2 regions of the Streptomyces sp. KL116D genome follow, and region 2 is predicted to be linked to the other one. Evidence: riboswitches for the same ligand, from Rfam matches in the RefSeq annotation. Region 2 holds a riboswitch; the other holds the start of a gene.
The links. A riboswitch is a leader RNA that binds a small molecule or an ion and turns the genes downstream of it on or off. The one in region 2 is predicted to bind cyclic di-AMP.
Positions count from the first base shown of each region.

Region 1: it holds a riboswitch for cyclic di-AMP, as region 2 does, so the genes downstream of both, RBJ77_RS13830 (M23 family metallopeptidase) here and RBJ77_RS45455 (M23 family metallopeptidase) in region 2, are expected to answer to the same signal.

Region 1 covers NZ_JASERH010000035.1:137,846-142,755, reverse strand. The annotation lists gene RBJ77_RS13840 (HPr family phosphocarrier protein) at 13-294, shown strand; gene RBJ77_RS13835 (GntR family transcriptional regulator) at 520-1,206, opposite strand; gene RBJ77_RS13830 (M23 family metallopeptidase) at 1,431-2,231, opposite strand; cyclic di-AMP (ydaO/yuaA leader) riboswitch at 2,244-2,416, opposite strand; gene RBJ77_RS13825 (M16 family metallopeptidase) at 2,678-4,045, opposite strand; gene RBJ77_RS13820 (M16 family metallopeptidase) at 4,063-4,910, opposite strand, start outside.
Region 2 covers NZ_JASERH010000122.1:21,388-26,297, forward strand. The annotation lists gene RBJ77_RS45445 (PrsW family intramembrane metalloprotease) at 1-213, shown strand, start outside; gene RBJ77_RS45450 (aldo/keto reductase) at 224-1,207, opposite strand; gene RBJ77_RS45455 (M23 family metallopeptidase) at 1,330-2,364, opposite strand; cyclic di-AMP (ydaO/yuaA leader) riboswitch at 2,376-2,520, opposite strand; gene RBJ77_RS45460 (PP2C family protein-serine/threonine phosphatase) at 2,765-3,871, opposite strand; gene RBJ77_RS45465 (MFS transporter) at 4,048-4,910, opposite strand, start outside.

The sequences.
Region 1 (4,910 bases), on a different contig from region 2:
GGGCAGCATCACATGGCTGAGCGCCGCGTCAACGTCGGCTGGGCCGAGGGCCTCCACGCCCGCCCCGCCTCCATCTTCGTCCGCGCGGCCACGGCGGCCGGCGTCCCCCTGACGATCGCCAAGGCCGACGGCAACCCCGTCAACGCCGCCTCCATGCTCGCGGTGCTCGGCCTGGGCGCCCAGGGTGGCGAGGAGATCGTCCTGGCCTCCGACGCCGAGGGCGCGGACGCCGCCCTCGACCGTCTGGCGAAGCTGGTCGCCGAGGGTCTCGAGGAGCTCCCCGAGACCGTCTGACCCCATCGGTCGGCAGAGCCGCGCGATTCCCTTCGGGGACGCGCGGCTCTGTCGTTTCCGCTTTTCGGTTCGCGCACCCGGGCGCGGAATTCACCCGGTCCGCACGACAACACAAAGCAATCGCACCGAGAACTCGAATATCCGGACCCATTCTCGGAATGGGCAGCGGAAATCACTCCGCGGTCGTGCGGCGAATACCGTATCCCTTTGTATACGGCTCCCCTGTTAATGCTGAAGGCCCGCCGTGTTTACGGCATGTTGCGAAGTCCTCACGCGCTCGCCCGCGCGGGGGACCCGCAGCCGGTGGGCCGCGGTCGCCCGTTCGGTGTGCAGCGCGGTCAGGGAGCGGGCCCGCTCGGCGTCGCCGCGGGCCACCGCGTCCACGATCGCGCCGTGCTCGGCCCAGGACTCGGCCGGCTGGGCCGGGCTCTCCACGGCGTACATCCACGCGATCTTGTGCCGCAGCTGGGTGAGCAGGGCGATCAGTCCGGGGCTGCCCGAGGCCTGGGCGAGCGTCTCGTGGAACCAGCCGCCCAGCGAGCGCAGATCCTCGCTCTGACCGCCCCTGGACCGCTCCTGACCCAGTCTGACCAGGCCGCGCAGGACCTTGAGGTGGGCGTCGGTGCGGCGCTGCGCGGCCCGGGCGGCGCCCAGCGGTTCCAGCAGCATGCGGATCTCCAGGAGGTCGGCGGCCTCCCGCTCGGTCGGCTCGGCCACGCACGCGCCCGCGTGCCTGCGCGTGACGACGAACCCCTCCGCCTCCAGGGTGCGCAGCGCCTCGCGGACCGGCACGCGCGAGACTCCGTAGCGGCGCGCGAGCTGTTCCTCGGTGAGCCTGCCGCCGCGCTCGTAGACACCCGCGACGATGTCGTCGCGGATGGCCGTGCATACCGAGTGCGCGGGAATGCGCATGACCCGACCTCCGCCTTAATCCCCGCGAAACGCGGTCGATTGACGCCCGTGCGAACGCGATGAACACCCGGTCAGCGCGCCTGCCCATCGACTCTATTCCACCGTTCCCGAATTTCCGACGGCGGGCCGGAATCCAGGGATATTTTTTGGCCAGGCGAGGTCCGCGCACGCGAAAGCCCCGGCTCGGTGAGCCGGGGCTTTCGGATGATGCTGTCGCCGGTGCGTCAGACGCCCACGCCGTGCGAGCGCAGGTACGCGACCGGGTCGATGTCCGAGCCGTAGTCGGGGCCGGTGCGGGCCTCGAAGTGGAGGTGCGGGCCCGTGACGTTGCCCGTGGCGCCGGAGAGGCCGATCTGCTGGCCCGGGGTGACGGACTGACCCACGGAGACGCCGATGGAGGACAGGTGACCGTACTGGGTGTACGTGCCGTCGTTCATCTTGATCACGATGTTGTTGCCGTACGCGCCGCCCCAGCCGGCCTCGACGACGGTGCCCATGCCGACGGCGTGCACCGAGGTGCCGCTCGCCGCGTGGAAGTCGATGCCGGTGTGGCTGCCGGAGGACCACAGGCCGCTGCTCGCCTTGTAGGCGGTGGAGACGTACGAGCCGGAGATGGGCGCCACGTAGGTGTTCAGGCGCTTGCGCTCGGCCTCACGGGCGGCGCGCTCCTTGGCCTCGCGCTCCTTCTTGGCCTTCGCCTCGGCCTCGCGCTTGGCCTCCTCGGCCTTCTTCTTGGCCTCGGCCTCGGCCTTCTTCTCGGCCTCCGCCTTGGCCGCGGCCGCGTCGGCGGCCTTCTTCTGCGCGACGGCCTGCGCGTCGATCTGGTCGGCCAGCGAGTCGCCGATGGCTATCGCCTGGGTGAGGCCGTTCTGCTCGGCGGCCGCGTTGTCGGCGGCGAGAGCGGGGGCGGCGAGGCCTCCGATGACACCGGTCGTGGTGAGCGCCGCGACACCCGCGACGTGCGCGGTGGTTCGCGTGAGACGGCTCGGACGACGGTGCTTCCCGGTGGCACGGGTGAACGCCATGAAGGGGCTGGTCCTTTCCTTCCCTCTCGCCTACCGGGTTAGCTGACGGGTTCGGAGCAGGAAGGTCTCCTACGGGCCCCCTCCCCCGCCTCACGGCCGGAAAGAGCGTCCGATTCACCCCAGGGACTGCGGTGGGTCCCCGGCTCCCCTGGCTCGCGCCACGGGGGACTCGGCGATGACTGTCCGGTGTCGCGGGCGCGACGTGTGTCTGGCGGACAGCCGGACCGACGCTAAGCGGGACATCTTTCGATCGACAAACGGATCCCGGCTTTTGTAGTGCATGCCACAGAGCAGACAGGCAACCTCCGCCCCAATTCGGACATACGTGACCCTTGTTCGATCCGAGGGCGGACAAGAAGGGACGTGAGGGACACCACGGAGCCCCGGAGACCTGTATGGCCTCCGGGGCTCCGGGTTCAGCAGGGTGTTCAGCAGGGCGGCACGGGTCAGCCGGTGACCACGGTCACCTCGCCGATGCCGAGGGCCTTGACGGGCTCCTCGATCGCCGCGGCGTCGCCCACCAGGATCGTCACCAGGCGGTCGGCCGGGAAGGCGCTCACGACCGCCGCGGTGGCCTCCACGGTGCCCGTGGCCGCCAGTTGGCGGTACAGCTGCGCCTGGAAGTCGTCCGGCAGGTGCTGCTCGACCTGGTCGGCGAGCGTGCCCGCGACGGCCGCGGCGGTCTCGAACTTCAGCGGGGCCACGCCCACCAAGTTCTGCACCGCCGTGTCCCGTTCGGCGTCCGTGAGGCCTTCGGCCGCCAGGGTGCGCAGCACCTGCCAGAGGTCGTCGAGCGCCGGTCCCGTGTTCGGGGTGTCCACGGAGCCGCTGATGGCGAGCATCGACGCGCCCGTGCCGTCGGGCGCCGAACGCAGCACCTGGGCGAAGGAGCGCACCCCGTAGGTGTAGCCCTTCTCCTCGCGCAGGACCCGGTCCAGGCGGGAGGTGAGGGTGCCGCCCAGGCAGTACGTGCCGAGGATCTGCGCGGCCCACACGCGGTCGTGCCGGTCGGGTCCGATGCGGCCGATGAGCAGCTGCGTCTGCACGGCTCCCGGGCGGTCCACGATCACGACGCGGCCGGTGTCGTCGGCGGTGACCGGCGGCACGGGGCGCGGCTCGGCCGTGTCACCCGTCCAGGCGCCGAGGGTGTCCGCGAGCAGTGCGGCGAGGTCCACGCCCGTCAGGTCCCCCACGACGACCGCCGTCGCGGTGGCGGGGCGCACGTGCTTCTCGTAGAAGGCGCGCACGGCCGCCGCGTCGATGGCGGTGACGGTCTCCTCGGTGCCCTGGCGCGGGCGCGACATGCGCGCGCCGGCCGGGAAGAGCTGCCGGGAGAGCTCCTTGGCGGCGCGGCGGGCCGGGTTGGCGCTCTCGTGCGGGATCTCGTCCAGCCGGTTGCGGACGAGACGCTCGATCTCGCTGTCGGCGAAGGCGGGCGCCCGCAGGGCGTCGGCCAGCAGGGCGAGCGCCTTGGGCAGCCGGGAGACCGGCACCTCGAGGGAGACGCGGACGCCGGGGTGGTCGGCGTGCGCGTCCATCGTGGCGCCGCAGCGCTCCAGCTCCGCCGCGAACTCCTCGGCGGAGTGCTTGTCGGTGCCCTCGTTGAAGGCACGCGCCATGATCGTGGAGACGCCGTCGAGGCCCTTCGGCTCCGCGTCCAGCGGCGCGTCGAGGTTGATCTCGACCGCGACGACCTGCTGGCCGGGGCGGTGGCAGTGCAGCACCGTCAGGCCGTTGTCGAGCGTGCCGCGCTGCGGGGCGGGGAACGCCCACGGCTTGGGCGCGCCCGCCTGCGGCTGCGGGTGGAAGTCCATGATCGCGAGCTGCTCGGTCACCGGCCCGCCTCCTCAGCGTTCTCGGCGGTATCGGCGTCGGTCTCGGTGTCGGTCTCGGCCGGGGCCGTGGGCTCGTACACGAGGACCGCGCGGTTGTCGGGGCGCAGGCGGGCCTTGGCGATCTCCTGGACCTCCTCGGCGGTCACCTCGAGGACGCGCCGTACGGCGGTCAGGGCGAGCTGCGGGTCGCCGAACAGGACGGCGAACCGGCACAGTTCGTCGGCGCGGCCCGCGACCGTGCCCAGCCGGTCCAGCCACTCGCGCTCCAACTGGGCCTGCGCGCGCTCCATTTCCTCGGCCGTCGGGCCCTCCTCGGCGAACCGGGCGAGCTCCTCGTCGACGGCCGCCTCGATGACCGGCACCTCGACGTCACCGGAGGTCTTCACGTCCAGCCAGCCCAGGGAGGGCGCCCCGGCGAGCCGCAGCAGGCCGAACCCGGCGGCGACAGCGGTGCGGTCACGGCGCACCAGCCGGTTGTAGAGCCGCGACGACTCGCCGCCGCCCAGCACGGTCAGGGCGAGGTCGGCGGCGTCGCACGCGCGCGTGCCGTCCCCCGGGAGCCGGTAGGCGGCCATCAGGGCGCGGGCCGGCACCTCCTCCTCGACGACCTCGCGGAGCTGCCCGCCGATCACGTCGGGCAGGGCGCCGTCGCGCGGGGCGGGCTTGCCGTCGTGGCCGGGGATGGACCCGAAGTACTTCTCGACCCAGGCGAGGGTCTCCTGCGGGTCGATGTCGCCGACGATCGACAGCACGGCGTTGTTGGGCGCGTAGTAGGTGCGGAAGAAGTTCCGCGCGTCCTCAAGAGTGGCCGCGTCCAGGTCGTCCATGGAGCCGATGGGCGTGT
Region 2 (4,910 bases):
GCGCTGCTGCGCCACCGCGGCCGCAAGGGCCGGGCGGGCGCCGACTTCGTCGCACGGGAGAGGGAGCTGCTTGAGGCGCTGTGGGAGCGGCGCGGCTACGCGCGGGCCGCGCTCGCGTACGGCTCCCAGGTGGCGGCGCCGGTCTGGCTGCCGCCGGTGTACGCGGGCCCGCCGGTGAACCGGGCGCCCGCGTACAACCCCTATCTCCGCTGACGCGGGACCGTCAGGCGGAGGCCGCCGTGAGCCGGCCGACCTCGGCGTCCGTCAGCGCCAGGTCGGCGACCGCGAGCAGCGCCGGCAGCTGCTCGACCGTGCGCGCCGAGGCGATCGGCGCGGTCACGGTGGGCTGCGCGGCGAGCCAGGCCAGGGCGACGGTGGCGATCTCGGCGCCGCGCTCCTGGGCGATCTCGTCGAGGACGGTCAGCACGTTCCGGCCGCGCTCGGTCTCCAGGTGCTTGCCCGCGCCGGCGGCCCGCGGGCTGTCGACGGCGGTACCGGGACGGTACTTGCCGGTCAGGAAGCCGGCGGCCAGCGCGTAGTAGGGGACGGCGCCGAGGCCCGCGCGCGAGGCGATGTCCTGGCGGGCGCCCTCGTAGGTGTCGCGCGAGACGAGGTTGTAGTGCGGCTGGAGGGCGACGTAGCGGGCGAGGCCCTCGCGGTCGGAGAGGTCGAGGGACTCCTGGAGCCGCTCCGGCGAGATGTTCGACGCGGCGATGTGCCGCACCTTGCCCGCCCGCACCAGCTCGTCGAGGGCGCCGATGATCTCCTCGACGGGGATCGTCTCGTCGTCGTCGAAGTGCGTGTAGTACAGGTCGATGTGGTCGGTGCCCAGGCGCTTCAGGGAGGCGTCGGCCGCGGCCTTGATGGTGGCGCCGCGCAGGCCCCGGAAGTCGGGGTGGCGGGCGACCTTGGTGGCGATGACGACGTCGTCGCGGTTGCCCCGGGCCTTGACCCACTTGCCGATGATGGTCTCGGACTCGCCGCCGTGGTTGCCCTCGACCCACGCGGAGTACGAGTCGGCGGTGTCGATGAAGTTGCCGCCACCGGCGACGTAGGCGTCGAGCACCGCGAAGGACGTGGCCTCGTCGGCGGTCCAGCCGAAGACGTTGCCGCCCAGCGCGAGCGGGAAGACCTCCAGGTCGGAGGAGCCCAGCTTGCGGAGTGCGGAGGAAGAAGAGGAAGCAGAGGAAGAAGCGGAGGACGTCATGCCCCGATTCAACACCTCTGCGGAACACGGCGTTCAGGGCAGGCAGAACCGGCAGCCCTGGCGTCGGGGGGTTGCCGCCAGGACCGCCGGGGTTCGAGGAGACACCCGGAAGCGGGCAGGACTCAGAGGGTGAGGCCCTTGCCGCGCAGCCACGCGGCCGGGTCGACGCCGGTGGCCTGGCCGCCGGGGTGGACCTCCAGGTGGAGGTGGGCTCCGGTGACGTTGCCGGTGGCGCCCACGCGGCCGATGACGTCGCCGGTGGTGACCTTCTGGCCGACGCTGACGTTCATCGAGGACTGGTGGCAGAACCACAGCTCGGTGCCGTCGTCGAGGGTGAGGACCGTGCGATAGCCGTACGAGCCGGCCCAGCCGGCCTCCGTGACCGTGCCGGAGTGGATGGCGTAGATCGGCGTACCGGTGGAGGCCGCGAAGTCGAGGCCCGTGTGGTAGCCGGAGGACCACATGGAACCGGGCTGGCCGAAGGTGCCGGTGAGCGTGTACGAGGCGACGGGGAGCTTGAAGCTCTTGGCCAGCTTGGCGAGGCGCTCGGCCTCGGCCTTCCGCTTGGCCGCCTCCTCCGCCTTCTTCTTCTCGGCGGCGGCCTTGGCGTCGGCCGCCTCCTTCTTGGCGGCGGCCTCCTCGGCGGCCTTCTTCGCCGCGGCCTCCTCGGCCGCCTGCTGCGCGGCGGCGTCGGCGGCGTCCTGCTGGGTCTCGGCCTGCGCCAGGATGCGGGCCCGCAGGGCCTCGCCGGCGTCCTCCTGCCCGTTGCCCACCGTGGTGAGCGGGGCGGTGGACGGGGCCTGGGCGTCGTCGGAGCCGGAGTCGTCGGATATCAGCGCGCCCACGCCGGGCAGCGACTTGGCCTCGGGCAGCGAGTCCTTGACGGCCGAGAGGTCGGGCATGGAGATGTGGACGGCGGGCTTGCCGCCCTGCGCGGTGGCGATGCCGCCCGCGCCGACGGCGGCGATCACGCCGACGCCGAGAACCGTGGAACTGCGCGCGAGGCCGCCACGCTGCCGGGCCACGCGGTGCTTGCCGCGGACGGGGCGGACGGATTCCTCGGTGGGGTTCCACTCCTCCCAAGTCTCCTGGGCGGTGCCGAACTCGTCGTCATTCGGCGGGTAGGAGAACTCGGGGGCAGGCCGGTTGGACGCCACTGGGGCGCGCTCCTTTCCTTCCTTCTCGCCTACCGGGTTAGCTGACGGGTTCGGAGCAGGAAGGTCTCCTACCGACATCGCGAGCATCAGCGATGTCCGATTCACCCCAAGTTGGTGGTTCCCCGGCTCCCTTGCGGGATTAAGCGCGTGCGCGCGGAGCCGACTCTTGTGACGGCTGGGACGACCGCGCTGCGTTATCGAACGTTAATAGACAGCCGACAGTATTTCCAAGCCGTTCCCACTGATCGTTCACGTCTTTGGCCTGGACTTAACGGGGCACGACCGGGCGGAATCGGGCGAGTTGGCCGCCCGTTCGTCCGCACCGGAGCTTCACCTTTTTCTGACGGTGTATCAATTGTTATGCGCAGGGAGGTCGTTCGGTCACACCTCGTGACAATGATCAAGGGCGTCGAACGGCGAGGAGCGCCATGTCGTCCGTCGCGCCCCCTCCGGTGTGCTCCCGCACCTCGTCGACGAGGGCCGAAAGCAGTGCGTCGGGTCCGGGGAAGATGCGGCCGGTGAGCCGGGCCGCCGGATCGTAGAAGACGCCCTGCTCGTCGCGCGCCTCGGAGAGTCCGTCGGTGTAGAGGAGCAGGGTGGCGGCCGGCGGGAACTCCGCCTCCGTGGCCCGGTCCGGCCAGCTGCCGAGCTCGCTCATGCCGAGCGGCAGCGCCGCCTCGTCGGGGCCGAGCACCCGCACGGTCCCGTCGTCGTGCAGCAGGATCGGGTCGGGGTGCCCGCGGTTGAGCACCCGGACCAGGTCGAGGCCGTGCGGGAGCTCGGCGAGCACGGCCGTGGTGAAGCCCTCGTAGTCGTCGACGCCGCGGCGTCTGGTGCCCTCCCTGGCCAGGGCCCGCTCCAGCCGCTGGGCGACCGCCTCCAGGCTGCCCTCCTGCTCGGCGGCCTCCCGGAACGCGCCGATGACGACGGCCACGGCGGCGACCGCGCCCATGCCCTTGCCACGGACGTCGCCGACCACCAGCCGGACGCCGTGCGGGGTGTCCTGCACCGCGTACAGGTCCCCGCCGATGAACGCGCCGGCCTGCGCCGCCTCGTAGCGCGCCGCGATGGCGAGCCCGCCGATCCGCCCGGCCGGCTCGGGCAGCACGGCGAACTGCGCCGCCTCCGCGATCTGCCGCGCCGAGGCGAGCTGTTCGTCGCCGCGGCGCACGATCCGGTTGATGAAACAGGCCAGCACGCACACCGTCGCCACCGTGACCATCTCGGTGATGACGTCGGGGTGGAAGACGTTCGTGTATCTGAGGTGGACCGCGACGATCGCGGCGATCGACCCGACCCCGGCCAGGATCGTGCTGCCCAGCGAGAAGAACGGGGCGGCCACCAGCGGCGCCGCGCTGAACAGCGGGGACCCGGCGAAGCCGGACGGCGTGAGGTACTCGTACAGGGCCCCGCCCAGGATGAGCAGCACGGGCAGCAGTCGCAGGAAGGCACGGACGCCGACGGTGTCCGCCGTATACCGGTGCCTTCCTCCGCGCCGCTGCCCCACCGCTCGTCTCCTGTCCGCGCCCGGGTTCCCGGCGTCTCACCAAGGGTTCCCGGACCGGGCGCGGGCGGCGACCAGGGCTGCTCCGTACGGGTTACCGGGGGATGGTGCCGCTCAGGGGCGCGGGAAACCGCGCGGCCGGCCACAGCGAACCCGCACCGAGCCGAGAACGCCCGCTCCTACGGCGAGACGGTCCGCGGCCCCGGTGAGGCGAGCCGCCCGGACCGCCCGAGCCCGCGCAGCCCCAGGGCCCCGGCTGCCCCGACGCCGGCCAGCACGAGCCACGGCACCGCGGGCACCCCCCGGCCGGCGTCGAGGAGGAGGCCCGCGCCCAGGTTCCCCACGGTGATCCCCACCCCGCACACCGTGTTGTAGAGCCCGTAGTGCGTGGCGACCCACCGCCCGCCCGCGAGGGAGACGACCGTGTCCATCTCGAACGGGTAGAGCACCGCCGTGGCCGCCGCAAGACCCGCCGCGCACACCAGCAGCCCGGCCACCCCGGTCCACCCGGCGCCCCCGGCCGCGGGCACCAGGAACGCGGCGCCCATCAGCCCGAGCCCGGCGACCAGGCACTGCTCGCGCCGCCACGTCCTGCGGCACAAGTCGGTGATCCGCAGCTGCCCGGCGAGCGCGACGAGCCCCGACACGACGAACAGCGCACTCGTCGCCGCCCGCCCCGCCGTACCGCCGCCGACGAGCCGCTCCACGGCGAGCGGCAGCGCGAGGTAGACCTGGAAGGACAGGACGTACGAGGCGGTCATCGCGAGCGAGAACAGCCAGAAGGAGCCGTTGCCCAGGACCGTCCGCCACTGCCCGCTCTCCCGGTCGGTGCCGGTGCGCCGCCGCACCGGCAGCCGCAGCGTCTGCACCACGGAGAGCACCGCGAACAGCGCCGCCGACACCGCGCACGTCAGCCGGAAGTCCACCCCGGTCAGCGCCAGCCCGACGAGCGGCCCGAGCAGGATGCCCGCCTGGTAGTAGACGTTGAACAGGGCGAACGCCTCGATCCTGCGCTCCTCGCCGGCCTCCGCCGCGACGTACG